2 regions of the Arthrobacter sp. Y3224198 genome follow, and region 1 is predicted to be linked to the other one. Evidence: predicted binding sites of a transcription regulator. Region 1 holds the regulator's gene; the other holds the start of a gene.
The links. Region 1 encodes Rex, which represses fermentation and respiration genes when NADH is low (regulators of the CRP and FNR family bind a similar motif). Its sites were predicted from a motif close to CTTGTGAANNNNTTCACAAG; they were not measured.
Positions count from the first base shown of each region.

Region 1 (15,547 bases):
CGGACCAAAGGGAAGTCCCGCCGGGTTCCCGGCGGGACTTTTCCGTTGGCGCAGCAGGTTCCGCCCCGAAGGGGTCACAGGCAGGTGCGGTCCGCGTAGCGTTGTGTTCTTCCCCGGCAGAAAGCGCCGATTCCCGCTCAGCCGGAGGACGCACGTTACGCCGTGAAGGGACGACCATGGCCGCACTGCTTCCCAACCCCCATTCCCAGAAGCCGCACTCCCCGGCGTCACCCGCCGTTACAGGAACCGGCGCGGAAGCCGGACCACCGGCTCCGGCGCCCCGGCCATCGCCGGGTTCAGCTTGGTTCCGTGAAGGCGTGCATGGGGCATACCGCTGGCTGCGCAGCGGCGTGCTGGCCACACTCTTGTGGATCCGCAGCGGGCTCCTCGGGCTCTACGGTTGGCTGCGCGCCGGCACCGGGGGCGCATACCAATGGCTCCGTACGGGCTGGCTGGGCTTTTATGCCTGGGCCCGGACGGGATGGCTGGAGGGCCGCGCCCTGGTCCGTACCAAGGCGCAGGCTGCCCGGTTGCGAGTCCAGGCCGGAGCACAAGCGACGGCGCGGCAGGCCCGGGCCGGAGCCACCCGGGTCCGAAACGGAGCACACGCAGCCAGCCTCAGAGTCCAGGCCGGGGCACAAGCCACTGCCCGACAGGCCCGAGCCGGCGCTCAAGCTACCCAAGCCGGAGCAGTCCGGGTCCGAAACGGTGCGCACGCCGCCAGCCTCAGGGTCCAGGCCGGAGCCCAAGCCACCACACGACAGGCCCAAGCCGGAGCAGTCCGGGTCCGAAACGGAGCACACGCCGCCAGCCTCAGGGTCCAGGCCGGAGCCCAAGCCACCGCGCGACAGGCCCAAGCCGGAGCAGTCCGGGTCCGAAACGGAGCGCACGCCACCGCGCGACAAGCCCAAGCCGGAGCCGCCCGGGTCCGAAACGGTGCGCACGCAGCCGGGCTCCGGGTCCGTGGATATGCCCGCAGCGCGTACGCGCCTGTGCGGGCAGCAGCCGCAACAACCCGCCAAGGCGCGCAGAGTGCTTATCTCCGGACCCGGGCGGGCACCCGCAGAACGGTTGTGCGGGTGCGTGGCGGAGCACATGCCGCCTCAGCGATGATGTTGAGGTCGGTGCGCACCGTACAGGCGAAACTGCCCAGCCGGACCGGCAACCCTGCCCCGGCCATGGCGGTGGCCTGCATCCTGATTTCCGGTGCCGGGCTGATGAACTTCGGCGGCACCCTTGTCACTGTTTCCCGGCTCCCGGTGCCCGACGCGTTGCCGCCGGCGTTATCCCTGCTCGGGCGGTTTGGGGTGGACACTTCCCTCTATGCAAAAGCCGTGGCGGCAATAGACATTGCCTATGCGCTGGTGGTCCTGGGGTTGGCGCTGCTCCTCGCCGAGACACTTAAGGACCGGCGCCGGTGGGCGCGGATAGCCGCTGCCGTACTGGTGCTGGCGGCGCTCTGTTACGCGCTCGCGGCGGGTACGGGTCTCCAACTGACCGCCGCTGCACTCGCCGCGCTGGGGACGGGCATCACCTTCACCAAGGGGGTCTCCCCCTGGTTCCGTCGCCGGGAGCCGCAGCCGTTGCAGGCCGATCCGGTCTAGCGGGTCAGGCGCGCCCTCGCATCGGAGGCGATCTCCGAAACCTGGGCACGCTGGGCGTGGTAGGCAAGGATCTGCAGTTCCGTGGCCATGTCCACCTTGCGGATCTGGACGTGCGGCGGCGCCTGGAGCACCACGGGGGCAAAACTGAGGATGCTGGTGATGCCGGAAGCAACCAGCCGGTCGCAGAGGTCCTGGGCCACCTCAGCGGGGACGGACAGCACGGCCATGTTCGCCTGTGTCTTCTCCAACACCGTTTCCAGGGATTCCACCGGGCTGATCTTCAGCCAGCCGACTTCCTGGCCAATCACCATCTGGTCCGCATCGAACAACGCAACCACCTCGAACCCCCGGCTGCCGAACCCGGGGTATCCGGCCAGTGCCCGTCCCAGGTTGCCTGCCCCGACTATGGCCACCCGCCAGTTCAGGGTCAGTCCCAGGGCCGCCGAGATCTGCCCGCTCAGATAGGGAACGTCGTAACCCACGCCCCGGGTACCGTAAGAACCCAGATAAGACAGGTCCTTGCGCAGCTTGGGGGAATTGACCCCGGCAGCTTCCGCCAGTTCCTCCGAGGAAACCCGCTCGATCCCGTCGGCCAGCATTGCGGACAGGGCACGAAGGTAGATGGTCAACCGGGCCAGCGACGCCGGTGGGATGCGCCGCTGGCCCCCGGACCCGGCAGCGGCCGGAGCCTGGTCACTGTTGGCGGTTTCCCGTTCCAGTGCGGTCCGTTCGTCGGTGGATCGGGCATCCTCGGGCATCATCATGCCTCCAGCAGCCGCCTGAGGCGCGCCTCATCGATGGTCCAGAAGTCCCGCTGCACACCGTCAATGAAGAGAACCGGTATCTCTTCGCCAAACCGTTCGGCCAGTTCGGGGTATTCCTCGGCATTTTGTTCCTGCCACGGGACACCGAGATCCCCGGTTACGCGTTTGAGCACCAGCCTGGCGTCTTCGCACAGATGGCAGCCCGGTCGGGTCAGGAGGACAACTTCCGGTCCGGCGGTTTCGCTCATATGTCCAAAATAGCGCCAAAGCGTCGGATTTCCGCGCGGAGGCCGGTATTTGCGTAGACTCAAAGCATGCCCCGAGCCACTGCAGTCCGCGCCAACGGAACCCCGGATGCGGTGGGCAGACCCGGCGAAGCAGCCTTCTTCGACGTCGACAACACACTGATGCGTGGAGCGAGCCTGTTCCACGTGGCGCGCAAGATGTACCAGCGCAAGGTATTCACCCTGCGCGAAGCAGCCGGGTTCGCCCGCAAACAGCTGCGTTTTATGATCCAGGGCGAAAACCTCAAGGACGTCCACTCGGTCCGGGATGCCGCGCTGGCCTTCGCTACCGGACTGTCTGCCGAGGACGTGCGTACCCTAGGCGAAGAGGTCTACGACGAGATGATTGTCTCGAAGATCTGGCCCGGAACACGCGCCCTTACCGAACAGCACATGAAATCGGGCCGGCCCGTCTGGCTGGTGACCGGGACCCCGGTGGAAGTCGCCTCGGTGATCGCGTCCCGGCTGAACCTGACGGGAGCGCTGGGTACGGTCAGTGAAGTCACCGACGGGCTGTACACCGGTCGTCTGGTGGGCGAGTTCCTCCATGGGCAGGCCAAGGCCGACGGCGTGCTGGCACTGGCCGCCAAAGAGGGCCTGGTGCTGGAAGACTGCTGGGCCTACAGCGACTCGTATAACGACGTGCCGCTGCTGACCCTGGTGGGGCATCCAGTGGCGATTAACCCGGACGCGCGACTGCGCCGCCACGCCCGTGAACGGAACTGGCCTGTCTATGACTTCCGCTCCGGCCGCAGGGCAGCAACCCTGGGCCTGAAGTCCGCCACCGTAGCCGGTGCGGCCTATGGTCTGTGGCGGGGCTTCTCCTGGGTCCGGGCCCGGTAAATGCCTCAGGCCCGGTAAATACCTCACACCCGTTAAATACCGGAGCCCGCCCATCCGTGAGGACTGGCGGGCTCTGCCGTAGCGGACCGGCGAACTGCACCGGCCGCTGACAGCGGTCGCGAAGAAGTGGTTACTTCTTATTGCGGCGCTGGTGGCGGGTCTTGCGAAGCAGCTTGCGGTGCTTCTTCTTTGCCATACGCTTGCGGCGCTTCTTGATTACTGAACCCACAGAGTCCTCACAAACTTATTAGGAGTCACCGGTGTGCACTCCCTGCAGCCAAGGCTTCAAGGGGCATACACCGGTAGTTACTTGCGACGATTAAAACGTTCCTTAACAGGGTACAGCTTCGGCGCTGTGGGAAATGACAGCGCCGAGGCCGCTGGCGCGGCCTGCTCAGGCGGAGTCCGAACGCCGGTCAATGACGGCGTCGCGGAGCACCTTCTGCACGGCGGACTCCGGCACCCGGTAGGACCGGCCAAAGCGCACGGCCGGCAGCTCGCCGGAGTGCACCAGCCGGTACACCGTCATTTTGGACACGCGCATGACATCGGCGACTTCCGACACCGTCAGAAACCGCACATCCGAGAAGTTGCCCTCGTCTGCCATTTATTCCTGTTCCTTTGCTCATTAGCTGCCGCTCCCGCAGCCCGGCATTGGGGAACACCAGAGCTGAAAGACATCGCGTGCATCACACGGATGGCCCCGTTTGTCCCTACTGTAGTGGCTGGAGTAACCATAGTGGAAGTTCTTTCTCCGCTACGGCCTCCGATCACCCCGAACCGCTAGATGACGCCCTGCGCCAGCATCGCGTCCGCCACCTTCACAAACCCGCTGATGTTGGCCCCCACCACGTAGTCGCCCGGCGCCCCGTACTCCTCCGCGGTGCGCGCGCAACGCTCGTGGATGTTCACCATGATCTCGGTGAGCCGCCGTTCCGTATGCTCGAAGGACCAGGAATCGCGGCTGGCGTTCTGCTGCATTTCCAAGGCGGAAGTCGCCACTCCTCCGGCGTTGGCGGCCTTGCCCGGCCCGAAGAGCACGCCGGCATCGCGGAACGCGGAAATGGCTGCCGGGGTGCACGGCATATTTGCGCCCTCCGCCACCGCCCGGACTCCGGACTTGATCAGGGCCAGGGCGTCGGCCTCGTCCAGTTCGTTCTGCGTGGCGCAGGGCAGGGCGACGCCGGCACCCGCGTCCCAGACGGAACCGCCCTCCACATAGTTCACAGTGTGCCCGCGGCGCTGCGCGTACTCGGAGATGCGCCCGCGCTCGGTTTCCTTGATCTGCCGCAGCAGCGGGACGTCAATGCCCTTTTCGTCCACCACGTAGCCGGAGGAGTCGGAGCAGGCCACCACCGTGGCGCCGAGCATCTGCGCCTTGTCGATGGCGTTGATGGCCACGTTGCCCGAACCCGAGACGATCACGCGCTGGCCGTCCAGGCTCATGCCCTTGGTCTTGAGCATTTCCTCCACGAACATCACCGCGCCGTAGCCGGTGGCTTCGGGCCGGACCAGCGAGCCACCCCAGCTCACGCCCTTGCCGGTAAGCACCCCGGACTCGTAACGGTTGGTGATCCGCTTGTACTGGCCGAACAGGTAGCCGATCTCCCGTCCGCCCACGCCGATGTCGCCGGCAGGCACGTCGGTGTACTCGCCGATGTGCCGGTACAGCTCGGTCATGAAGGACTGGCAGAAACGCATCACCTCCGCGTCGGATTTTCCGCGCGGATCAAAGTCGGAGCCGCCCTTGCCGCCGCCGATCGGCATGCCGGTCAGGGCGTTCTTGAAGATCTGCTCAAATCCGAGGAACTTGATGATGCCGAGGTAGACGGAGGGGTGGAACCGCAGTCCGCCCTTGTAGGGGCCCAGCGCAGAGTTGAACTCCACCCGGAAACCGCGGTTGATCCGGACCTGCCCTTTGTCATCGACCCAGGGCACACGGAAGATGATTTGGCGCTCCGGTTCGCAGATCCTTTGCAGGATGGCAGCCTCGGCGAACTCGGGGTGCTTGCGCAGCACCGGGGCCAGGGAGTCGAAAACTTCGACCACTGCCTGATGGAATTCCGTTTCCCCGGGATTGCGGCGGAAAACGTCGTCCCGCACGCGTGTCAGTACACGTTCCATATGCTGCTGCTCCTTTTGCGTCGCGTCCCCCGGTCCCCACTACGCTAGTCCGCACCCGCCGCGGGCGCGATGCGGCACGTAATGAACCGGCGTGAAAGGCCCCGGCTAGGGGCGGCGGCGGCGGAACTTGGGCAGCTGGCCGAAAAGGTCGGCCGCACGCTCTGCGGCGCGCCCAACCGTACGGCCAAGGTTCTGCACCCCGGCGTCCAGGGGCAGGGGCCGCGCCTCGGCGGCGCCGGGCACCAGGGCACCGGCGGCGGCAGCGGCTGCGGTGCTGCGTCCGGCGCCCACGGAGGCCAGACGGGGTGTCTGCGCATTCAGGGAAGGCAGCTCGAATGCCCGCAGCCAGAGGACCAGTTCCTCGAGGGGTGCGGACTGCAGTGAGTAGTAGCGGCGCTGCCCTTCGGCGCGCATGGAGACGAGACCTGCATCACGGAGCACCTTCAGGTGCTTGGATACGGTGGGCTGGCTGACCTCGAGTTCCTCCACCAGCGTCCCCACCGATTTATCGCCGGTGCGCAGCGCACCGAGGATCTCACGGCGCGTGCCTTCCGCGATTACAGCAAATACATCGTCACAAACCATGGATTCAGCCTAACCGCATCAGCGGGCGCGGGCATCTTCGGGCCGGGGCTAGTCAAACCACGGATCAAGCCCGTGCAGGGGGAAAAGCTCCTTGCGGGTGGCCATTACCGTGCGGTCAATCCCGTCATTGGGGTCATACCCCACCTCCCAGGAACGCCACCACAGATCCACTCCGTCCCCCATGGTGTCGGTGCATTTCACCCCGTGCTTTTCCAGCACGTAGTCCCGCCAGGCCGCCGGGACCGGTGTGGACGGGCGGATCCGGCCGTTGGCGGCAACGGACATCAGCAGGGACCAGGACCGGGGAACCACGGAGGCGACGTTGTACCCCCCGCCGCCGGTGGCGATCCAGCGGCCTTCGCAGAGCCGGCCGGCCAGGTCGCTGATGGTCAGGGCAGCCTGGCGCTGGGCCTCCACGCTGGTCCTCAGCCCGGTCAGCGGATCATCCTTGTGGCTGTCGCAGCCATGCTGGCTGACAATCACTTCCGGGGCAAAGGCTTCCGTCAGCTGGGGCACCACGGCATGGAAGGCCCGCAGCCAGCCGGCGTCGTTGGTGCCGGACGGCAGGGCAATGTTCACTGCCGTGCCTTCGGCACCCTTGCCGCCGGTTTCATTGGCGAAGCCTGTCCCGGGGAACAGGGTCAGGCCGCTTTCGTGCAGGGAGATGGTCATCACCCGAGGATCGTCCCAGAAGATGTTCTGCGTTCCGTCGCCGTGGTGGGCGTCGACGTCGATGTACACCACCCGCTGCACGCCCTTGGCCAGCAGCCGGGCAACGGCGGCCGCGGCGTCGTTATAGATGCAGAACCCGGCTGCCTTCTCAGGGCCGGCGTGGTGCATTCCCCCGGAGAAGTTCACGGCATGCAGCACGCTGCCGGAGAGCACGGCATCGGCAGCGGCCAGGGAACCGCCCACCAGCCGGGCACTTGCCTCATGCATTCCGGCGAAGGCCGGAGTGTCCTCGGTCCCCAGGCCCATGGCCTCGTTGCAGTCCGCGGGATCGGCGCTGGCGGCCTGCACCGCACTGACGTAGTCGTAGCTGTGCACGGTCAGCAGGTCCGCCGCGGCCGCGACGTAGGGCTCGGCAAGCCGGACCCCTTCGACGTCGAACAGGCCGAGCTCGCGGGCCAGCCGCGCCGTGAGGTCCAGGCGGTCCGGGCTCATGGGGTGGCCCGGCCCGAAGCTGTAGGCCAGCAGGGATTCGTCCCAGACAATGCACGTGGGCATAACAGGGAGGCTGAGCCCGGAACTGATCATGCAGACAGGGTACGCGATCAGGGGGTTACCCTGATATTGGTGTCCGCGCCCAGCTGCCGGATGAGAAGCTTTACCGCTGTGCTGGAAATATTTTCTGTGCTCAATCATCCGCGGACAAGAACGGGAACTGGAACAAAGAGACAATGGCACTCCCTCGGCAGCCACTTTTGCAATCGAAACAGCGCACCGAGCGCTCGTTCATTGCCGGCATCCGCGACTTCGTGGACAACATGGTCAGCGGCCGTCCGGCTCGGCTGGCCCTCACCGTCTTCACCCTGGTCATCCTGCTTTTCACCGCCCTTTTGAGCCTGCCTGTGGCGTCCAGCAGCGGCGAGGCCACTCCCCTGCACGATGCCCTTTTCACTGCGGTGTCCGCAGTCTGCGTCACCGGACTGACCGTGGTCTCCACCGCCACGTACTGGTCCGCGTTCGGCCAGGTGATGATCCTGATCGCCATCCAGGTGGGCGGCCTGGGCATCCTCACCCTCGCCTCACTGCTGGCCCTGGCCGTGAACAAGCGGCTGGGCGTGCGCGGCAAGCTGCTGGCCCAGGAAAGCATGAACACCGGCCGGCTGGGCGAAGTGGGCCACCTGCTGCGGATTGTCTTCAGTACCGCCGTCGTCATTGAACTGGCGCTGGCAGCTGTCATGGCCCCGCGCTTTATGATTTTGGGCGAATCTTTTGGGCAGGCGGTGTGGCATGCCGTCTTCTACTCCATCTCCGCCTTCAACAACGCCGGCTTCACCCCGCACTCCGACGGCCTGGTGCCCTACGAAGAGGACCTGTGGATCCTGGTTCCGCTGATGCTGGGGGTGTTCATCGGATCGCTGGGCTTCCCTGTGATCATGGTCCTGCTCAGCACCCGCCACCGGATCCGCAAGTGGAACCTGCACACCAAGCTCACCGTCCTGGTCTCCCTTATCCTGCTGGTGGTGGGCGCGGTGGTCTGGGGTGCGTTCGAATGGTTCAACACCCGCACCATCGCCGACCTCTCCGTCCCGGACAAAATCATCCATGCCATCTTCGCCTCCGTGATGACCCGCTCCGGCGGCTTCAACCTGGTCTCCATGTCCGACCTCGACTCGAGCACGCTGCTCGTCACCGACATGCTGATGTTCGCCGGCGGCGGCTCGGCGTCGACCGCCGGCGGCATCAAGGTCACCACCATTGCCGTACTGTTCCTGGCCGTTGTGGCCGAGGCCCGCGGCGACTCGGACGTTCGGGCCTTCGGCCGGACCATCCCGCAAAGCGCCATGCGCGTGGCCATCTCCGTGACCATCCTGGGCGCCACCCTGGTTGCGGTGGCCACCCTGGCCCTGCTGGTCATCACCAACGAAACGCTGCAGCCGGTACTGTTCGAAGTGATTTCGGCCTTCGCCACCGTGGGGCTGAGCACCGGCCTGAGCGAGGTACTGCCACCGTCGGGCAAGTACGTGCTCTCCCTGCTGATGTTCGCCGGCCGCGTCGGCACCATTACCCTTGCCGCGGCCCTGGCCGTGCGCCAGCGCAACACCCTGTACCACTTCCCTGAAGAAAGGCCGATCATTGGCTGACAGACCCGCCCACAACGCTCCGGTGCTCGTTATCGGACTGGGCCGTTTCGGTGCCGCCACCGCCGAACAGCTGGTCCGGCAGGGCCGCGAAGTCCTCGCCGTGGAACGCGACCCCGCCCTGGTCCAGAAGGCCTCCAGCATCCTCACCCACGTGGTGCAGGCGGACGCGACCAACATCGAAGCGCTCAAGCAACTCGGCGCGGAGGACTTTTCCGCAGCCGTCGTCGGCGTGGGCACCTCGATCGAATCCAGCGTGCTGATCACTGTGAACCTGGTGGACCTGGGCATTGAGCATCTGTGGGTCAAGGCCATCACGCCGGCACACGGCAAGATCCTCACCCGGATCGGCGCCAACCACGTCATTTACCCCGAGGCCGACGCCGGCCGGCGCGCCGCGCACCTGGTGGGCGGACGGATGCTGGACTTCATCGAGTTCGACGACGGCTTCGCGATTGTGAAGATGTACCCGCCCAAGGAAACCCAGGGCTTCACCCTCGGCGAGGCCAATGTGCGGGCCAAGTACGGCGTGACCGTGGTGGGCGTGAAATCGCCGGGCGAGGACTTCACCTATGCGCAGCCGGACACCAAGGTCTCCAGCCGCGACACCCTGATTGTGGCCGGGCACGTGGATCTGCTCGAACGGTTCGCCGCGCGGCCGTAGGCGTTGCCGGCTGTCCGGGCCTCCGGGGCGGGGCGGGTTCCGGGTGTCCCCGGGTGACGGGCCTCCGGGTGGGTTCCGGGCGGGTTCCGGGTGTCCCCGGTGACGGGCCTCCGTGTGGGTTCCGGGCGGGTTCCGGGTGTCCCCGGGTGGCGGGCCTCCGGGCCCGGCTCCGGCGGCAACGAAATTCCTTGCTCGCAGAGCTCGCGGAATATTAAAGCCGCCTCCGCCGGGCCCTGCAGCCCTCGCGCAACGCGCCGGGCCCTACGACCCTCCCGTAGCAGCACTCGCGCCCGCCTCCTCCGCCTGGCCCGGCGGCCGCTGCACCGTCTGCGCGACAGGTTCCCGGGGCCGGGTCCTACTTGGAGAGTTGGGCGGTGATTTCCTGGGCGCGGGCCGCCGCAGCATGGGCGCCCGCTTCGATGATGCCCGGGAGACCGTGCTGGTCGAAGGCAGCGATGGCCGCTTCCGTGGTGCCGTTGGGGCTGGTGACCGCACGCCGCAGGGCGCTGGCGTCGGCGTCGGGCTCGGCCAGCATGTACCCGGCACCGGCCACGGTTTCACGCGCCAGGAGGGCGGACAGGTCCGAATCCAGGCCCAGTTCGACGCCGGCACGGGCCATTGCCTCCGCCAGGTAGAACGCGTAGGCGGGGCCGGACCCGCTGACCGCGGAGACTGCGTCCACCTGCTCCTCCGGCACCTCGACCACCGTGCCGGTAGCCGAAAGGACCCGGCGGGCCAGGTCCATTGCCTCTTGTCCGGCATGGGTTCCGGCGGAAATCGATACCACGCCGCGGCCCAGCCGGGACGGGGTGTTGGGCATGGACCGGATGACCGGCTGACCTGCAGGGAGCAGGGATTCCATCAGGGACAGCGGTACCGCAGCGGCCACACTGAGCACCACGGCTCCGGCGGGCAGCGCGTCGGCCACCTGCCGCAGCAGGTCCGCCACGCCTACTGGCTTGACGCCCACAATCACCAGGTCGGCTCCGGCCACCGCCTTCCGGTTGGCCTCTGCGTCGTCACCCTCGGCAAGCACGGTGATGCCGTGGGCCGCACGCAGCTCTACCGCCCGTTCGGGCCGCCGGACGGTGGCCGTGACCTGCCCGGCAGGCAGGCCGCCGGCGAGGATGCCGCCGAGGATGGCTTCGTTCATCGAGCCGCAGCCAAGGAATGTCAGTCGGGGATTCTGTGCGCTGTCCATGGCTTCGATTCTGTCACGGCGGACCGCAGTCCCGGTCAGCGAGTCCCGGTCAGCGCGACGCCGGATCTGACGCAGCGTCCCTATGCCGTCAACGCTGCACCAGCGGCGCCTTGGGCCGGAGATGCTCGCGGGCAAAGTCCAGCGTCTGCTTCAACTGCTCTTCGCGTTCTCCGGCCACCTTGGTCTTGCGGGTGCTGACCTCAATGGCCACCACACCCTTGAAACCGGACCCCGCCAGGTAGGAAAGTGCCTCGGCGCAGCGCTGTGTGCCTTCACCCGGCAGCAGGTGCTCGTCCTTGCCGTTGGGGGTTCCGTCCGTAAGGTGCACATGGCTGAGCCGGTCCCCGAGCTTGCGGATCTGTTCGAAGGAATCCATCCCGGCAATGGCCGCGTGGGAGAAATCCCAGGTGACGTGTTCATAGGGTTCCGGAACCGGGTTCCAGTGCGGCAGGTAGGCCTTGGCCTCCCGACCACGCACCCGCCACGGATACATGTTCTCCACCGCGATAGTGACCCCGTATTGCTCGGCAATGGCCTGAACGCCCTCGGCGAAGTTTTCGGCATAGCCGGTCTGCCAGCGGAACGGCGGGTGGGCCACCACGGTGGAGGCCCCCACCTCCGCCGCCATGGCCGCCGACAACTCGATCTTGGTCCAGGCCTTGCCCCAGACCTGCTGGGTCAGCAAGAGCGTGGGGGCATGGATGGCGAGGATGGGCTGCTGGTACCGCTCGCTCAGGTCCCGCAGGGTGTCCGGGTTCTGGCTGATCGCGCTGTTGGTCACCATGACTTCGACGCCGTCGTACCCGAGGTCGTGCGCCACGGCAAAGGCGTCATGCACCGACAGCGGATAGACCGAGGCGCTGGACAGGGCCACCGGGATGTCGACGGCCGGTGCGGGCAGCGGCTCGGCGGAAGACGGGACAGGGGACGGACTCATATCAGCTGGGCTTTCCGTTCGGGGAGGCAGCTCCGGCGGGTACGAGGAATTCCTCGCCGTCCGCGGGACTGCTGGGAAGTTCGCCGGTGGTTTCGAATCTCAGGGTGTCGAAGCGCCGCAGGATCAGCCCCTCACGCAGAGCCCAGGGGCAGATCTTCACCACCGGAATGTCAAAGGCTTCCATGGCGGCCTGCGCCACCAGGGCCCCCGCCAGCATCTGCGGAGCCCGCAGCGCGGAGACTCCGTCCAACCCGGCGCGGTCCTTGGAGCTCATGGCGCCCAGCCGCTTGGTCCACAGCGACAGATCATCCAGGGTCAGCTGCCGGGGCACAAAGGGCCCGGCGGCCGACGGCGCGGCTCCGGCAATGCGGGCAAGGGAACGGAAGGTCTTGGAGGTTCCGGTGACCAGGTCCGGACGTCCCACGGCTCCGAACTCCTCAGCGGTCTCCCGCACCAGCCCGCGAATGTACTTGCCCAGCTTCTTGACGCTTTTCGGGGTGGGCGGGTCCTCGGCCAGCCAGTCCCGCGTCAGCCGCCCGGCCCCGAGGGGCAGGGACCGGGCAATGGCTGGCAGCTCGTCCGGGCCCATGGCCATTTCGAAGGATCCCCCGCCGATGTCGAGGTCCAGGATGGACCCGGCCCCCCATCCGTACCAGCGCCGGGCGGCGAGGAACGTCATCGCGGCTTCGTCTCCCCCGGACAGTTCCTCCAGCTGTACCGGTGTTTCCCGGTGCACCCGGGCCAGGACCTCGGTGCCGTTGGCGGATTCCCGGACGGCGGACGTGGAAAACGCCAGCAGGTCCTGGGCGCCGTGCCGCCGGGCGAAGTCCCACGCCTCGTTGACGAACCCGATCAGCTCGTCCTGGCCGGCGTCGCTGATGGCCCCGTCGGCATCCAGGTAGGACACCAGCTGCAGGGGCCGCTTGTGCGAGGCGAAAGGAGCCGGACGGGCACCGGGGTGCGCGTCCACCAGCAACAGGTGGACGGTATTGGACCCGATGTCGAGGACGCCTAGGCGCATGTTCCCATTATGGCTCTATCCCGTTCCCTACTTCTTTGCCGCAGCCTTCTTGGGGGCTGCACGCTTACGCACGGGCTTCTTGGCCGGGCCCTTCGCCCGCTTCTCCGCCAGCAGCTCGATCGCCTGCTCGCGGGTCAGCTCCTCAATGGCTGTGGACCGCGGCACGGTGATGTTCGTGATGCCGTCCGTGATGTAGGGACCAAACCGGCCGTCCTTCACCACAATGGGCTTCTCCGAGACCGGGTCGGTGCCGAACTCCGCCAACGGTGCCGCTGCCTGACGGCCGCCGCGCTGCTTGGGCTGGGAGTAGATCTCCAGCGCCTGCTCCAGGGTGATCGTGAAGATCTCCTCTTCCGAGCCGATGGAACGCGAGTCGGTGCCCTTTTTCAGGTACGGACCGAAGCGGCCGTTCTGCACGGTGATCTCGTTGCCCTCGGCGTCGGTACCCAGGACGCGCGGCAGTTTCATCAGCTTCAGCGCCTCTTCCAGGGTGACCGTTTCCACGCTCATGGACTTGAACAGCGAGCCGGTGCGCGGCTTGACCTTGACCGGCTTCTTCGGCGGCTTCGGCTTGCCGTTCTTGTAGTACTCCACCGGCTGGTTGGCCAGTTCCTCTTCCGTGGGCTCCGGGATCAGCTCGATCACGTACGGGCCGTAGCGGCCGTTGCGGGCCACGATGGTCCGTCCGGTCTCCGGATCGGTGCCGAGCACCCGTTCCTCGGGCGCGGCGGTCTCCATCAGTTCGATGGCCTTTTCGGCGGTCAGCTCGTCGGGAGCCAGGTCCTCGGGCACGTTGGCCCGCTCCGGCTCGGTGCCTTCCGGGGCGTCGGCGGGCAGCGGACGCTCCAGGTAGGGGCCGAACTTGCCCACGCGGAGCATGATCCCGTCGGCAATCTCGATGGAGTTGATGGCCTTGGCATCGATCTCGCCCAGGTCATTAACGATGGTGTGGAGGCCGGTTTCAACGCGGTCGCCGTAGTAGAACCGGTTCAGCCACTCCACGCGTCCGGCCTCGCCGCGGGCAATGCGGTCCAGGTCCTCTTCGAGTTCGGCGGTGAAGTCGTAGTCCACGTAGTCCGTGAAGTGCTCCTCCAGCAGGCGGACCACGGAGAACGCAATCCAGCTGGGCACCAGTGCCTGGCCGCGGCTGGTGACGTAGCCCCGGTCCATGATGGTGGAGATGGTGGCGGCATAGGTGGACGGGCGGCCGATGCCAAGCTCTTCGAGCATCTTCACCAGCGACGCTTCGGTGTACCGCGGCGGCGGGGAGGTCTCGTGCCCGCCGGCGGCAATGTCGGCAGCCGTCAGCCGGTCCTCGGCCTTCAGCACCGGCAGGCGTGCACCCTCGGTGCCCTCGGCCTCGTCGTCCTCGCGTACGGCGTCGCGCCCCTCTTCATAGGCGGCCATAAAACCGCGGAAGGTGATGACCGTACCGGAGGCCGAGAACTCGGCGTCGCGGCCGTCCGCGGCCACGGCACCGAGCCGCACGGAGGCGGTGGAGCCCTTGGCGTCCGCCATCTGGGAGGCGACGGTACGCTTCCAGATCAGCTCGTACAGCCGGAACTCGTCGCCGCGAAGCGAGGAAGCCACCTGGGCGGGGGTGCGGAAGGAGTCGCCCGCGGGCCGGATGGCTTCGTGCGCTTCCTGGGCGTTCTTGGACTTGCCCTTGTAGACGCGCCGGGCCTCCGGCACGTACTCGGGTCCGTAGAGTTCCGAGGCCTGCCGGCGGGCGGCGTTGATCGCCTGGTCCGACAGTGCCGGAGAGTCCGTACGCATATAGGTGATGTAGCCGTTTTCATACAGCCGCTGGGCCACCTGCATGGTGACCCGCGAGGAGAACCGCAGCTTGCGGCCTGCCTCCTGCTGCAGGGTGGAGGTGGTGAACGGCGCGGCCGGACGGCGGGTGTAGGGCTTGGTGTCCACGGAACGGACGGTGAACGCCGCCGCTTCCAGGCCGGCGGCCAGGGACACTGCCGAGGCTTCATCCAGGTGGACGGCAGTCTTGGACTTCAGGACACCGCGGTCGGTGAAATCCTTGCCGGTGGCCACACGGGCTCCGTCCACGGAGACCAGCCGGGCCTTGAACTTTTCCGCTGCCTCGGTGGCGAAGGTACCCACGAGGTCCCAGTACGACGCCGCGCGGAACGCCATGCGCTCACGCTCGCGTTCCACCACCAGGCGGGTGGCGACGGACTGCACGCGGCCGGCGGACAGGCCGCGGGCCACCTTGCGCCACAGCACCGGGGAGATTTCGTAGCCGTAGAGGCGGTCCAGGATGCGCCGGGTCTCCTGGGCATCCACCATGGCCACGTCGACGTCGCGCATCTCCTGGAGCGCCCGCTGGATGGCTTCGCGGGTGATTTCGGGGAAGGTCAGCCGGTGAACGGGGACCTTCGGCTTGAGTACCTGCAGCAGGTGCCAGGCAATGGCTTCGCCTTCGCGGTCACCGTCAGTTGCGAGGTAAAGCTCGTCGGCGTCCTTCAGGGCAGCCTTGAGCTCGGCCACCTTCTTCTTTTTGTCCGCGGACACCACGTAATAGGGCTCGAAGTCCTTGTCGAGGTCCACGGCGAACTTGCCCACAGCTGTCTTTTTCAGCTCGGCGGGCAGGTCGGAGGGCTGCGGAAGATCGCGGATGTGCCCCATCGACGCCGTCACCTCGAAGCCTTCGCCGAGGTATCCGGCGATGGTCTTGCCCTTGGCCGGAGACTCGACA
Region 1 is NZ_JBNHFG010000024.1:23,400-38,946, forward strand. It holds gene AC5RUF_RS12555 (hypothetical protein) at 1,125-1,604, shown strand; gene AC5RUF_RS12560 (redox-sensing transcriptional repressor Rex) at 1,601-2,362, opposite strand; gene AC5RUF_RS12565 (glutaredoxin family protein) at 2,365-2,616, opposite strand; gene AC5RUF_RS12570 (HAD family hydrolase) at 2,683-3,495, shown strand; gene AC5RUF_RS12575 (30S ribosomal protein bS22) at 3,626-3,724, opposite strand; gene AC5RUF_RS12580 (helix-turn-helix domain-containing protein) at 3,890-4,102, opposite strand; gene gdhA (NADP-specific glutamate dehydrogenase) at 4,279-5,619, opposite strand; gene AC5RUF_RS12590 (ArsR/SmtB family transcription factor) at 5,725-6,204, opposite strand; gene AC5RUF_RS12595 (acetoin utilization protein AcuC) at 6,253-7,431, opposite strand; gene AC5RUF_RS12600 (TrkH family potassium uptake protein) at 7,605-9,014, shown strand; gene AC5RUF_RS12605 (potassium channel family protein) at 9,037-9,675, shown strand; gene proC (pyrroline-5-carboxylate reductase) at 10,031-10,876, opposite strand; gene AC5RUF_RS12615 (sugar phosphate isomerase/epimerase family protein) at 10,965-11,813, opposite strand; gene AC5RUF_RS12620 (Ppx/GppA family phosphatase) at 11,815-12,834, opposite strand; gene topA (type I DNA topoisomerase) at 12,862-15,547, opposite strand, start outside.

Region 2 (15,547 bases), on a different contig from region 1:
TGCGCCGTCGTGGTTTCCCTGCAACAACCTGGTGGCGGAAAAGGCGACGTACCGCATCGGCGTCAGCGTGGAGGCGGGGTACCGGGTGGCCAGCAACGGGTCCCTGGTCTCGCGGGTCCCGGGTTCCGGGCAGGAAACCTGGATTTTTGAGCAGTCCGAGCCGATGTCCGCGTATCTGGCGACCGTGCAGATCGGACGGTACCGTCAGCTGGACCTTCCCGGGCAGGTACCGCAGTCCGTCCTGGCTCCGGCCTACCTGGCCGGGCAGGCCCAGGCCACGCTGAGGCGGCAAGACGCGATGATGGTCCTGTTTTCCGAGCGTTTCGGGCCCTATCCGTTCGGCAGGTACACAGTGGTGGTAGCTGACGACCGGCTGGAGATGCCGCTGGAGGCACAGTCGGTGTCGGTGTTCGGGCACAACCATCTGGGAACCGGGGCGGAGCAGGAGGCCCTTGCGGCCCATGAACTGGCCCATCAGTGGTTCGGAAATTCGGTCACCGCGCGCAGCTGGCAGGACATCTGGCTGCATGAAGGGTTCGCGACGTACGCGGAATGGATGTGGGCCGAGGCCGCCGACGGCGCCGACCCGGACCGGCGGGCACGCAACGAACTGGCCTGGCTGCGCCGCCAGCGGCAGGACCTGCGGCTGGCCGACCCGGGACCGGCGGGCATGTTCGATGAGCGGGTCTACCGGCGCGGCGCCCTGGCCCTGCACACCTTGCGGCGGGCGGGCAGCGACGCGGTGTTCTTCTACCTTGTGCAGGAGTGGTGTTCCCGGTATCGGCACAGCTGTGCCGATACCGGGAACTTTCTGGACCTCGCCGACGGTATCTATGCCTCCGCAGGCGTTTCAGCGTCGGGGCTGCTGGCCCCCTGGCTTTACGGTCCGGAGGTGCCCGACGACGCCGGGCCGGCCTAGGCCGGGTGCGTCTCCTGCCACGCCTGGTCCAGTGCGGAGGCGAAAAGATCCGTGGGCTGCGCACCGGAGATGCCGTACTTGTCGTCGAGGACAAAGAACGGCACGCCGCTGATGCCCAGCGAGCGGGCCTGAGCGATGTCCGCGTTGACGTCCTCGGTGAACTCCTCCCCGGCCAGCATGGCGCGCACCCGTTCCGGGTCCACACCTACCCGGCCGCCGATCTCCGCCAGCGTGTCAGCCGAACCGATGTCCTGGCCCTTCTCGAAGTGGGCCGAGAGCAGGGCCTCCTTGGCGGCGTCGGCGGCTGCATTGCCGCCCTCCGCGCGCGCCAGATGGATCAGCCGGTGCGCGGAGAAGCTGTTGGCCACCACGAGGGAATCGTAGTCATATGAGAGTCCCTCACCGGCTGCCTGGACAGTGACCTGCTCGAGCATCCCGGCCAGCTGGGCTGGGTCGATGCCCTTGCGTTCGCTGAGGTACTGCACCTCGGTGCCCTCGTAGTGGTCGGGCAGGGTGGGATCGAGCTGGAAGCTGCGCCAGCGGACGTCCACCTCGTCCCGGTGCGGGAAGGCAGCCAGGGCAGCCTCGAAGCGGCGCTTGCCGATGTAGCACCAGGGGCAGGCAATGTCGGACCAGATTTCAATCTTCATATCACCTCACAACGCGCAAAGGACCGGGAGCCATTCCCGCAGCGAAAACGGTGCGGGAGGCTCCCGGCCCCTGACGGTGCGGATACTGAAGCGGTATCCGCACCAACCCCTACCCCCAGGGGTTATGCCGGCGCCAGCTCCTGCGCTTCGTGCAGGAAGCGGGCGTAGGCAGGCACGGTGAGGAAGGTCGGGAAATGCTCCCCGCAGGCCACTTCCTCAAAGAGTTCGCGGGCGTCGTTGAACCGGTCGCCGTCGAAACGCTGCAGCTTGCCGAACTCCTCGTCCAGGAGTTCCTCCACCCACTGATGCGTCACGATCTCGCCCTCGTCGGTCACCGCGGAGGTGTGGATCCACTGCCAGATCTGCGAGCGGGAGATTTCCGCGGTGGCCGCGTCCTCCATCAGGTTGTTGATGGCGGCCGCGCCGTTGCCGCGCAGCCAGGACTCGATGTAGCGGATGCCCACCTCGATGTTGCTGCGGATGCCGGTCTCGGTGATGACACCCGGCGTGGAGGCGATGTCCAGCAGTGCCTTGTCGTTGGGGACTACGTCCCCGCGCGTCTTTTCCAGCTGGTTCGGGCGGTCGCCCAAGACGCCGTCGAACACCTCCATGGCCACCGGCACCAGGTCCGGGTGAGCCACCCAGGAGCCGTCGAAACCGTCGCCGGCCTCGCGGGTCTTGTCGGCGCGCACCTTCTCCATGGCGACGTCGTTGGCTGCGGCGTCCTTGCGGTTGGGGATGAAGGCGGCCATGCCGCCGATGGCGTGTGCCCCGCGGCGGTGGCAGGCACGCACCAGCTGCTCGGTGTAGGCACGCATGAACGGCGCGGTCATAGTCACCATGTTGCGGTCCGGCAGCACGAACCGGGGACCGCGGGTACGGAAGTTCTTGATCACCGAGAAGATGTAATCCCAGCGTCCGGCGTTCAGGCCGGCGGCGTGGTCGCGCAGTTCGTAGAGGATTTCCTCCATCTCGAAGGCGGCGGTGATGGTTTCGATCAACACCGTGGCGCGGATGGTGCCCTGGGGGATGCCCAGCAGGTCCTGCGCCAGCACGAAGATGTCATTCCACAGCCGGGCTTCGAGGTGGTTTTCAATCTTCGGCAGGTAGAAGTAGGGGCCGCGGCCGGAGGAGATCAGCCGCTGCGCGTTGTGGAAGAAGTACAGGCCGAAGTCCACAATGCCGCCGGCAATCGGGGTGTTGTCCACCAGCATGTGCTTTTCGGGCAGGTGCCAGCCGCGGGGCCGGACCACGATGGTGGGCAGGTCCGTCAAAGAGGAACCGCTGAGCTTGTATTCCTTGCCTTCGGGTGAGGTGAAGTCGATGCGGCGGTCCAGGGCGTCGCGCAGGTTCAGCTGTCCGTTGATCACGTTGGACCACGACGGCGTGGAGGAGTCCTCCATGTCCGCCAGCCAGACCTTGGCGCCGGAGTTCAGGGCGTTGATGGTCATCTTGCGGTCCACCGGCCCCGTGATTTCCACGCGGCGGTCCTCCAGACCGGGAGCGGTGGGGGCCACACGCCAGGAATCGTCTTCGCGGATGTTGCGGGTTTCGGGCAGGAAGGCGGGGTCCGCGCCGTTGGAGATCTGCGTCCGGCGGGCCTGACGCTGCTGCAGGAGTTCCTGCCGGCGCGTGGCCGTGGCCCGGTGCAGCGCCTTGACGAAGTCCAATGCCTGCGGGGTGAGGATTTCCTCCTGGCGCCGCACAGCGGGGGCGGTCAGGGAAATGCCGTTCAGGGTGATCGGGTCATTCATGGCGTTCTCCTTGGGAAATTCAAAAAATCAAAGGGTGTGGGTGTGATGCTGCGGGGCGGGTAACCGCCCCGCAGCAAGCCCCGGATGCAGGGCTTAGTGGAACTGGCTGGACTCGGTGGAACCGGCAAGGGCCAGGGTGCTGCCCTCGGGGTTCAGCGCGGTGGAGATGGCATCGAAGTAGCCGGTGCCGACCTCGCGCTGGTGCTTGGTGGCGGTGTAGCCGCGGGATTCGGAGCCGAACTCCTTCTCCTGCAGTTCCACGTAGGCGCTCATTCCGGTCCGGGCGTAGCCGTGGGCCAGATCGAACATGGAGTAGTTCAGGGCGTGGAAGCCGGCCAGGGTGATGAACTGGAACTTGAAGCCCATGGCACCGAGTTCGCGCTGGAACTTGGCGATGGTGTCGTCATCCAGGTGCTTCTTCCAGTTGAAGGACGGCGAGCAGTTGTAGGCCAGCATCTGGTCCGGGAACTCGGAGCGGACGGCTTCGGCGAACTTGCGGGCCATCTCCAGGTCCGGGGTGCCGGTTTCCATCCAGATGAGGTCCGAGTACGGCGCGTAGGCCTTGGCCCGGGCGATGCAGGGCTCAATGCCGTTGCGGACCTTGTAGAAACCTTCGGCGGTGCGCTCGCCGGTGATGAATTCCTGGTCGCGCTCGTCGACGTCGGAGGTGATCAGCGTGGCTGCCTCGGCGTCGGTACGGGCGATCACCACGGTGGGCGTGCCGGCGACGTCGGCCGCGAGGCGGGCAGCGTTGAGGGTGCGGATGTGCTGGCCGGTGGGGATCAGGACCTTGCCGCCGAGGTGGCCGCACTTCTTCTCCGAAGCGAGCTGGTCTTCCCAGTGAACACCGGAGGCGCCGGCCTGGATCATGGACTTCATGAGCTCGTAGGCGTTGAGCGGGCCGCCGAAGCCGGCTTCGGCGTCGGCCACGATCGGCACCAGGTAGTCATCCACGCTCTGGATGCCTTCGGCGAACTCGATCTGGTCGGCACGCAGCAGGGCGTTGTTGATGCGCCGGACCACGGTGGGCACCGAGTTGGCCGGGTACAGGGACTGGTCCGGGTAGGTGTGGCCGGAGTTGTTCGCATCGGCTGCCACCTGCCAGCCGGAGAGGTAGATGGCCTTCAGGCCGGCCTTGACCTGCTGCACCGCCTGGTTGCCGGTGAGGGCACCCAGGGCGTTGGTGTAGCCTTCGTCGCCGGCGTTGCGCAGCTGGTCCCAGAGCTTCTCGGCACCGCGGCGGGCCAGGGTGTGCTCCTCCTGGATGCGGCCGCGCAGCTTGACGACGTCTTCGGCGGTGTAGTCGCGCTCAATGCCTGCCCAACGGGGGTCGCTGGCCCATTCCTGCGTGAGCTGTTCTGCCGTGGGGGCGGTGTTCTGGTCCTGGCTCATTGCTAAATCTCCTTGAATTCATCTCATTCGTCCCGGCCGCTTCAACCGGAATTTCCTGCTGTGAACTAAGCCTGTGCCAACAACAACCCCTCTTCTAGGGTTTTTCTATGGAAAGAAATGCGTTTCTTCGCGTATTGTGAAAAACGTGACGAGTGCAACATGGAACCGGCCCAGTCCCGGACCCCGCAAGCGCGGATCGGCCGCCGGAAAGCAGTCCGGAAGCGATACCGAGCGCACCCTGGATGTGATCAGCCTGGGCCGCCGGGTCCGCCATCTGCGCAAGGCCAAGGGCATGACCTTGGATGACCTGGGCGCCGCCGTCGGAACCGTGGCGTCGCAGTTGTCCCTGATCGAAAACGGGAAGCGTGAGCCGAAGCTCGGCATGATGCAGGCCCTGGCTGCCGCGCTGGATGTCAGCATCGATTCGCTGCTCGGCGCGGAGCCGCCCAGCCGTCGGGCCGCCCTGGAGATCGAGCTGGAACGGGCGCAGCGCGGACCGTTGTATGCCTCGCTCGGCCTGCCCAAGGTGCGGATCGGCTCCCGGCTGCCGCTGGACGTGCTGGAATCCCTGGTCGGACTGCAGGCCGAGCTGGAACGCCGGCTCAACGAGCAGGTGGCCACCCCGGAGGAGGCACGCCGGGCCAACGGCGAGCTGCGGGCCATGATGCGGGAACGGAACAACTACTTCCCCGAGTACGAGGCCGAGGCGCAGAAGGTGCTGCAGTCCGTGGGGCACACCTCCGGGCCGCTGTCCCAGCACGTGATTGCGGATATTGCCGCGCACCTGGGCTTCAGCCTGCACCATGTGAATGACCTGCCGCACTCCACCCGTTCCGTCACCGACCTGAAGAACCGGCGCATCTACCTCACCCAGTCCCAGCGTTCGGACCACGATCCGCGCTCGGTGCTGCTGCAGGCACTGGGGCATTACGTGCTGCAGCACCAGACACCCAGCAGCTACGGCGAATTCCTCAGCCAGCGGGTGGCCACCAACTACTTCGCCGCCGCGCTGCTGCTGCCGGAGAAAGCCACGGTGGAGTTCCTGCAGCGGGCCAAGGCTGCCAAGGAAATCGCCGTGGAGGACATCCGGGACGCGTTTGCCGTCTCCTATGAAACCGCGGCGCACCGGTTCACCAACCTCGCCACCGAGCACCTGGGCATCCCGACCCATTTCCAGAAGGTGCACGAGAGCGGGATTGTCTACAAGGCCTATGAGAACGACGGCGTGACGTTCCCGGCGGACCACACCGGCGCCATCGAGGGCCAGCCGATCTGCCGGTACTGGACCTCGCGGGAGGTGTTTTCGGTGCCGGACCAGTTCAGTGCGTTCAACCAGTACACCGACACCCCGGCCGGCACCTACTGGTGCACCGCCCGGGTGGAACGCGGTTCCGCCGGAAAGTTCTCCGTGAGCATCGGACTGCCGTACCAGCACGTGAAGTGGTTCCGCGGCCGGGACACCACCGAACGGTCCAAGTCCCGCTGCCCGGACCCGGACTGCTGCCGCACGCCGCCCGGCGAGCTGTCCTCGGAATGGTCCGGCTTCGCCTGGCCCAGCGCCCGCGCGCATTCGCACCTGCTGGCCGCGCTGCCGCCCGGCGCCTTCCCCGGTGTGGATGAAACCGAGGTGTATTCGTTCCTGCAGTCGCATTCGGAGCAGTAAGGCATCAGGCAGGGGAACTGACGCACAACCCAAGACGCACTAGGGTGAATCCATGCCTGAGATGCCCGAAGTGCAGGGACTCGTTGACTTCCTGCGGACCAAGCTCATCCCGTCGGACTCGCCCCCGGCCGTGATTCGGGACGTGGAAGTGCTCTCCTTTGCGGTGCTGAAGACCGCCGGCGTTCCGCTGGACGCACTGCACGGAGAGGCGGTCACCGCCGTGGACCGCCGGGGAAAATTCATAGTCCTCACGGCCGGGGAGGTGCACCTGGTGATGCACCTGGCCAAGGCAGGCTGGCTGCGCTGGTCGGACGCCTTGAAGCCGGGCCGGCTGCGGCCGGGGAAGGGCGCCATGGCGCTGCGGGTGCGGTTCGCCGCGGCTACCGGCGACGACGGCGGGAAGGAACCCGGCTTCGATCTGACCGAGGCCGGGACCAAGAAGTCCCTGGCCGTGTATCTGGTGCGCAGCCTGGACGAGGTGCCGGGGTTGGCCCGGCTGGGTCCGGAAGCGCTCGACGTCGGCTTCGACGCCTTTTCGGACCTGCTGGCCGCCCATCACGGCCAGATCAAGGGCCTGCTCCGGGACCAGTCGGTGATCGCGGGGATCGGCAATGCGTACAGTGACGAAATCCTGCACGCGGCACGGCTGTCACCGTTTGCCAATGCGGCCAAGCTGGACGCGGACCAGGCCGGGCAGCTGTTCGTGGCCATGCGCACCACCCTGGAAGCCGCCATTGAGGGTGCCTCCGGACGGCCGGCGTCGGAACTCAAGGACTCCAAGCGGCAGGCACTGCAGGTCCATGCCCGGACCGGGCAACCGTGCCCGGTGTGCGGGGACACCGTCAGGGAAGTCTCGTTTGCCGATTCCTCCCTGCAGTACTGCCCCACCTGCCAGACCGGCGGCAAAATCCTGGCGGACCGCCGGATGTCCCGGTTGGATAAGTAGAGCCGCAAAAGCAGCAGCGGACCCCGGCGTGTGCCGGAGTCCGCTGCTGTCTGGCCAGGGGTTTTATCCCGGCTCGGAGTTACCTCCGCACCGGGATTACGGGCTTAGCTGCGGCCACCTCCGTGACCGCCGCCGTGGCCGTGGCCACCCTTGCACTTCTGGCCTTCGAACTTGGCCTTGTAGCTGGCCTTTTCAGCCTTGCCCTTGCCGGTGAACGTGTAGTTCGCCGTGACTTCGCCGCCCTTGATGGAGGACTGCTTGGTCTTGATGCTCACCGACTTGCTCTTGCCCGGGGACAGGTTGTTGACCGTGACGGTGCCGTAGTTGGACTTCACCACCACGTTCGCCTGCCGGGTACCGGTGTTCTTCACCGTGACGGCAATCTCCGCACCCGACCCCGAGCACTTGCTGACCGCGCTGACCGGATTGGCCGGCGTGGGCTTGGGCGTGGGGGTCGGCTTGGGTGTCGCCGTCGGCTTCGGCGTTGCCGTGGGGGTCGGCTTGGGTGTCGCCGTCGGCTTCGGCGTTGCCGTCTGGGTGGGAGTCGGCGTCGGCGTTGCCTTGGCCGGAACCTTGATCGGCAGTACTTCCGCACGCCCGCCGTCGCCGTTGGTGCCGCTCAGGTCACCCGTCGCGTTGTGCAGGTGCAGGAACAGTGCCTTGGCGTCGGTGGTGCCGGCGCTGCGGGTCACATCGATCTTGGCACCATCGATATCCGCGAACACCGCACTCGGGGCTGCACCGGTGAAGGACAGCGCCGGGTTGGCGGCATCAAACGGAATGTACTCCGTGGTGTCCACCGGAATGCTCTCGCCCAGCTCATTCACGTTGTACGGGCTCCACGTGGTGACCCGGTACTTGAACGGCGCCGAAGCGGCGTTCACATCCAGGCCCAGGGCCGAGGCCCGCACCGGGAGGGTCACCGCATTGGTGTCGAACGTGTTGGAGTCCGTGTTGCCCTGCAGGCCGTTGGCTCCGGTCTGGAACACCATGGTGGCCGTGCCGTCCGCATTCAGCCGGTAGGTCGAGACGAGGACCAGGTCCACGTCATCGGTCCGGCTGGTGAACGTCACGAAGTCGGGAACCGAGTCACCGTTGGTGTCGATCTCCACGTCGATTTCGTACGCGGACCCGAGGTAGGGCCAGTTGTCCCAGGTGCTGACACCGAAGTTGACCAGTGAGGACGCCAGGTCCCCGCCGGCAGCCTTCACGCCCGGGACGGTGGAGGAAGCACCCACGGACTGCAGGTCCAGGGCGTTCATGGAATCCATCTTCACGGAGTCCAGCTTCGGGCTCTGCGCACCGAGGACCAGCGGCGAGACCAGGGACAGGTAGCGCGAGGCGCCCGTGCCCTGGTTGAGGTCGCGCCCCTGCAGGGTGACCGTGCTCTTGAGGGCCTCGGAGTCGGCGAAGGCGATTTCCTTGCCTGCGCTCATGTCCGACGTCGGCTTCGGCGCGGAGTAGACCGGAACCCGCAGTGTGGGCGTGCCGGCGGCCGCGAACTGCACCCGCCCGGACACATCCGCCAGGAACTGCCGGTTCATGCCCAGCTGCACGCTGTCAGCGGCCGGATCCATGGTCTTGGCCAGGGCGGCCGGATCGGAGATGCTCAGCGTGACATCCACGGTGGCTTTGCCGTTGGCCGGCACGTTCACCGAGGGGGTGGTGCTGATGACGACGCCGGGCATGGTGGATGCCTGCAGGTAGCTGACCTGGTAGGAAACGGGGCGGTCGGCCCGGTTCTCCACCGTGACCTGCTTGGTCTGCACCAGGGCTTCCTTGCCGAGCTCCAGCACACCGAAGTTCACGCTGGTCAGCGCCGGGTCCTCCGTCGCGTAGGCCAGTGCCTTGGTGCTGACCGCATCCAGGGCATCCACCCGGCCCGAGCCGACCCGGTTCGGGGCCTGGACGGCTCCGTTGGCGGTCAGCAGGTCATGGGTGGCGGTGTTCATGATGGCGGTCTTGACCTGGTAGGGATTCAGGTCCGTGGCCGCGTACACCAGGGCGGCGATACCGGCCACGTGCGGGGTGGCCATGGAAGTGCCGCTGCTGACGGACGCACCGTCGCCCGACCCCACCGACACCGAGCCGATGGACGAGCCGGGAGCAGCGACGTCGGGCTTCACCACGCCGTTGGAGCCGTGCACGCCGCGGGAGGAGAAGGAGCTGACGGTGTCGCCGGCCCCGGAGGGACCGGAGGTGGTGGCCTGGTAGGCCGGGGACAGGCGCAGCGTGAGGGTACCGGCGACGGCGGCCGGACGCAGCCGGTCCGAGGACTCGGCGTTCAGCTGGATACCGGGGATGGTGGCGTTGCCGCCGATGCCGGCGTCAAAGACCGAGCGCGGGGAATCCAGCACAACACCGGTGGCGCCGGCGTTCTGGGCGTTGTTGAACCGGACGCCGGACCCGCAGGGGAAGGCACCGTTCTCTTCCCACTGGATCCAGACCCACTTGCCGGTCAGGGAGCCTGCCGGGAACGGGTTGCAGCCGAAGGCGTTGTCCGCCGGGGCAGCCACCACGGTACCGGTGAGCTGGGCTTCCGTCACCGCCGGGTTGGAGTAGTTGAAGTTGGAGGAGTACTGCCCGGCTGCCGTTCCGGCCAGTTCGGCCGGGGCGAGGACATCGGCCCGGTCCAGGGTGACCTGGGAACCGATGCTGCTGGCCACCGTCAGCGCCGACTTGGCGTTGCCGGGGGAGCCGCCGACGTCGTACACGTCTCCGGCGTTGCCGGAGGCGACCACCGAGAGGATGCCCTGCTCGGTGAGCTTGTTGACAATGTCGTTCTCGGGATCGTCGTACGGGGCGTAGTCCGAGCCGAGTGACATGTTCACAACCTGCGCACGGTCGGAGAAGTCGCCGTCGCCGTTCGGGTCGAGGACGAAGTCCAGGGCCTGGCCCACCACCTCGGAGGAACCGGAGCAGCCGAAGACGCGGATGCCCACCAGGGACGCTTCGGGGGCGGAACCGGGACCGATGCGCATGGAGTTGACTTGTTCCGCGGTCAGGGTGGAGTAATTGCCGCGGAACGTGGTGCCGTCATTGTTCGTGCCGTAGCCGGCTGCGGTACCCGCGACGTGGCTGCCGTGCCCGCCGCAGTCCAGCGGGTTGAGGTCCGGACGCGGAACCGGCTGGTAGGTGGGGGAGTTGGGGTCGGCGTTGTAGTCGTCGCCCACCAGGTCATAGCCGCCGATGAACTTGGTGGAGTCGATCAGGCCGCTGTCGGCGGCGGGAATGGTGGGGGAGGCCTGCGCTGCGGCGTAGGCCTCAACCGTCCCGGGGCCGCCGAAGTCGCTGTGGGTGTAGTCGATGCCGGTGTCCAGAACGGCAATAGTGATGCCCTTGCCGGTCTGCTGGCGCTCCACCCAGGTGTTCAACGCGCGGGTATCGATGTCGGCGCCCTTGTTATCCACGGACTTCGGCACGATCTTGGTGATCCGCGCGACGTCCGCGCGGCCCGCGAGGTCGCGGATGGCCTGGGCGTCGCCCACAATGGCCGTGCCGGGGAGGGTGTTGGTGGTGGTGTAGAGGGTACTGGCGGCAGCCTCTGCCGCTACGGATTCGGCCTGGCTGGTGATGTTGCTGCGGATCTCTTCCACCAGCGGCTTGTTCACCACCGGCTCGGCTTTGCCTTCCTTGACCTCTTCCGGCTGCGTCTGCTCAAAGGCACCCTCGCCGGTGAACTGGACGTAGACGGAAACCTGTCCGGAGGCATCCCGCAGGCTGGGAGATACCTTCTGGGCCTGGAACTCTTCGACGGATATGCCCTGGGCACGGCCGTCGCTGTTGGTGGGATCTTCCGGGACCCCGGTGGCCTGGGCCGGCAGGCCCAGGGACGCCGTGAGTGCGAGCCCGGCAAATGCGGCAGTGAGTACCGCGCCGGGTTTGTGATGGATGGACAATCTCATTGCGCTCCTTGAACGTTCCACCGAGCGCTACCGGGCACGTCCAAGAGACTTTTGCACCGGCTGCTGACGCACTGCGGCAGGTTTTCCGTTGTGCCCCCAACCCCCGTCAGGAGTGTCAGCATGCACGTAACGGCCCCCAAACCAAGCAGCCGTAGGGGTCACAATAGAGGAGCAATCCGGTGGTGCAAAGGTTGGTGCCGCACACAGCGAATTATTTGTTTGGCTCTTGTTTTTTCACGGTTCAGGCAGTAGTTTTCGGCACCTGCAGACTAAAAACATAAACAAAAGGAGCCGCCCGTCGCCGGGGGCTCCTTTTTGTTTTTGGTATGGGAGTTTGCTGTTGGGAACCAGGGGTTTCCGGGCTGCCGCACCCGACTGCAGAGCCGACTACGAAGCCGGACTGCAGGGCCGGGCTACAGCGCCGGACCCTGCCCCGCGTTGCCCTGCCACAGGGCGTCGAACGGAGCGTTCGAGGAGACCCGGTTCCGGATGCCTTCGGTCACGAAGGCCTTGGCGGTCCTGGCAGCCTCCAGGGGGGTGGCACCCTTGGCCAGCTCGGCGGTGATGGCGGCGGCCAGGGTGCAGCCGGCACCGCTGACGGCCACGTTGCCCACCTTGGGGGCGCGCAGGACTTCCATGGTCTCGCCGTCGTAGAACACGTCGACGGCGTCGTCGCCTTCCATCCGCACGCCGCCCTTGGCCAGCACCACGGCTCCGCTGGCCTCGTGGATGCGGCGGGCCGCTTCCTTCAGGTCCTCCACGCTCTCGATGGAGTCCAAGCCGGAGAGGGACAGGGATTCAAAGTGGTTGGGGGTCACGAAGGTGGCCAGGGGCAGAATCTGGGCCTTGAGCGCCTGATCGGTGTCCAAGGCGGCTCCGGGTTCCTGGCCCTTGCAGATCAGCACCGGATCCAGCACCAGGTTCTTCCAGTCCTGGGCCTGCAGCGCCTTGGCCACGACGTCGATGGTGGCCGGGGTGCCGAGCATGCCGATCTTGACGGTATCCAGGTCATACGCCGTAGTGATTGCTTCGAGCTGGTCGGCAATAACCTGCGCATCCACCGGAACGAAGCGGTGGTTCCAGGAATCCTTGGGGTCGAAGGACACGATGCAGGTCAGTGCCGTGATGCCGTAGACGCCCAGTTCCTGGAAGGTCTTCAGGTCAGCCTGGGCGCCGGCGCCGCCGGTGGCTTCGGAACCGGCGATGGTCAGCGTTACGGCCGGAGCGGCAGCCGCAGAAGAGTGTGTGTTAGCAGACATGGCTCCATCTTCCACCCAAACCGGCAAACGCGGCCACCCGGCCCGGATGCCCGCCGGCGCTGCCCACCGGCGCCGCGCCGTCGTCGTGCGCCCGGCGCCTCTGTTTCCGCCCCGGCGAGCTACCCGTCCCGCCGGATCCCGCGCAGCAGGTGCACCACGTCCTCCACGATGTTCCGGACCACGGGAAGCCGCGAAAGGATGACCAGCTTGGCCACCAGCGGCGCCAGGTTGGCGGCGAGCCGGTGGGACCGGCGCTGCCCGGGGGACCGGTCATAGACCCAGAACAACGTGATGCCCATGTACATCAGCCAAAGCAGCTCGGACAGGTCGTCGCGGATGGCCAGCGGCGGCTGCGGCCTGGCGCTGGTGACGGCCTGCCGGAACATGGCAATCGATTTTCCGCGTCCGACGGCGGCGTGGGCACGGCGGTTGGGAGCCATGGCATCGCGCAGGAAATGCATGCCGAAGGCGTGGTACGGGGCCATGGTGTCCAGGCCGGAGGACAGGATGACCTTGAGGTTTTCGCCGAGGTTGTGGCCCTCGCGGATCAGCGGCAGCGCCATTGAACGGTGCTCGTCCTGCAGGGACGAGTAGAGCTCGTGGATGAGGTCATCCTTGGAACGGAAGTAGTAGTAGGCGTTGCCCACGGACACGCCTGCCTCCAACGCGATGGCGCGCATGGTGGTCTTTTCATAGCCCTGGACGGAGAACAGGCGAAGTGCCGTATCGATGAGGAGCCGGCGCGTCTGTTCGCTCTTGACGGTGACGGCCAATGATGCTCCCTTATGCAGTATTTCCAGCGATCAGTAGACCACAGTTTTGAACATGTTCAAAACAGGCCGGAAGGGGTCGGATTCCGCGGCAGGCCGGGACCGGGGCCGGGGCATGGCAGAATGGATGCGGTCCTACGGGACCGCCCGGGGCAGCGGGCACAGTGCTAATACAGCCGGCGAGAGCCAGGCGAACCACTACCGGAACGGAATGCCATGGATGTACAGCCACGGGCAGCTGCGAAAACCGCTGCAACGTACGCCTCCCGCGGGAGCTCCCACTATGACCTGATCCTGACGCTGATGTGCGTGGTCATCGTCATCTCCAACATCGGCGCCACCAAGGGAGTGCAGTTCGCCCTTCCCGGCGGCTGGGAGATCGTCACCGACGGCGGATTCTTCCTCTTCCCGCTCGCCTACATCCTCGGCGACGTGGTCAGCGAGGTCTACGGTTTCAAGGCCGCCCGGCGGGCCATCTTCACCGGCTTTGCGATGGCGCTGCTGGCCGTGGTCAGCTTTGCCATCATCATTGCCCTGCCCGGGTTCACCGACGACTACGGGCTCGAGAAGCAGGCCGCGCTGGAGACGGCGCTCGGGCCGGTGTGGCAGATTGTCGGCGCCAGCCTGATGGGCTTCCTGGCGGGCCAGCTGCTGAACTCGCTGGTGCTGGTGCGGATGAAGGAGCGCTTCCGGGAAAAGGCCCTGGCGGGCCGGCTGATGGCCTCCACCGGCGTGGGGGAGTTCGCCGACACCCTGATTTTCTGTGCCATTGCCGCTCCCGTCATCGGCATTACCGACGCCGGCGGGTTCTTCAATTACGTGCTGTTCGGGTTCCTCTACAAGACGCTGATCGAGTACCTGTTTGTGCCCGTGACCGCCGTGGTAATCCGGTTGATCAAGAAGCGCGAGCCCACCTATGCGGAGCCCGCACTGGAGCCGACGCCGGCGGGATAGATTGCGCGGCCAGGTTGGCGCGGCAGGTTGGCCGGGGAATCGAGAAGGCACGATTTACCGGCGGGGGAATCGAGAGGGCACGATTTACCGGTGGGGGAATCGAGAGGGCACGATTTACCGGTGGGGGAATCGAGAGGGCACGATTTACCGGTGGGGGAATCGAGAGGGCACGATTTACCGGTTTCCGGGCGAAAAACGGTAATTCGTGCCTTCTCGTTCCGGTGGCCGGCCCGTCCGGCTCAACGGTCGGTCCCGGTTGGCTGTTCTGCTGCCGCCGGGGTGCGGCCCGGGCTTTCTAGCGGACATCTGCTGCCGCCGGGCGGGGGCGGGGCTTCCGAGCGTGGCATCTGCTGCCACTTTGTCCAATCGCTCCCGTTTTGGGTTTTTGCTGCCACATAAAGGTGGCAGCAGCAGCGCAAACTGGTAGCAGTTTCCCGATCCGACCGGGTTTAGCCCGCCCCCTCCATCCGGACCCATCCGCCCCGTCCGGGCCCCGCCAGCCAGCCCCGCCCCTCCATCCGGACCCATCCGCCCCGCCCGGGCCCCGCCAGCCGGCCCCGCCTCCGTCCGGACCCATTTCGGACCGCTTCCGGCCCCGCTACGGGGCGATCGGTGCCGTGATGCCCAGCGAAACCGGGGGAAATCTTCCGCTGGTTGTGCAAGGGTAGGGGGATACGCGTTTCACTTGCTACTCACACCCTGAATCCGGCAGGAGACAAGACATGAGCAGAGAAGATCCGGTCCCCAACGCGGGAGCGAAGGCAGTAGACGAGAACCTGGCGGGAAGCCGCGACGAGTTCAACGATGAAGTCACCCAGGCGATGATTGAGGATATGCAGCAGGACGACAGCCCCGGTGACAGCGAGCGGGACTCCCAAGCCGCCCTTGAGGTGGATGAGGAAACGCCGGCGACGCCGGGCAAGGCCTCGTCCTGAAACGCAGCCCTCGGGGCTTCGTCAGCCCGATAAGTCCGCGAGGAATCCCGGGCAAGGACCGCCAATAAGCAGCGGGATTTCCCCCAGCAGCCCGTAATCCACAGCAAGATCCTTGATTCCAGGAGGACAGCATGGCCGGAGACAAAGACTTCGAACACAACGAAACGCAGGCTGAGGAACAGCTGCAGATAGTGGATCCGCCCGCTCCGGGCGAAGACGGCCAGAAAAACGGCCAGCAGCAGGCCGGCGGCGCGCCCACCGGCGGGCCGGAGGACCCGAGCGCCGCGGACCAGAACCCCACCGGCGAAGCGGACGAGCAGGAAAACGAGCCGCTCCCGCGCACTTGGAACTAGACGGACCCGAACGACGCGGACCTGAAACCAGGCGCACCCTGGAACCA
Region 2 is NZ_JBNHFG010000002.1:123,786-139,332, reverse strand. It holds gene AC5RUF_RS01865 (M1 family metallopeptidase) at 1-919, shown strand, start outside; gene AC5RUF_RS01860 (DsbA family oxidoreductase) at 916-1,569, opposite strand; gene aceB (malate synthase A) at 1,692-3,323, opposite strand; gene aceA (isocitrate lyase) at 3,417-4,715, opposite strand; gene AC5RUF_RS01845 (helix-turn-helix domain-containing protein) at 4,954-6,378, shown strand; gene AC5RUF_RS01840 (Fpg/Nei family DNA glycosylase) at 6,431-7,324, shown strand; gene AC5RUF_RS01835 (S8 family peptidase) at 7,429-11,229, opposite strand; gene thiD (bifunctional hydroxymethylpyrimidine kinase/phosphomethylpyrimidine kinase) at 11,643-12,488, opposite strand; gene AC5RUF_RS01825 (TetR/AcrR family transcriptional regulator) at 12,608-13,261, opposite strand; gene AC5RUF_RS01820 (queuosine precursor transporter) at 13,475-14,212, shown strand; gene AC5RUF_RS01815 (hypothetical protein) at 14,935-15,147, shown strand; gene AC5RUF_RS01810 (hypothetical protein) at 15,279-15,500, shown strand.
Region 2: AC5RUF_RS01820 (queuosine precursor transporter) is a predicted target of Rex. The motif match lies at 13,305-13,324, and genes of this name have one in related genera.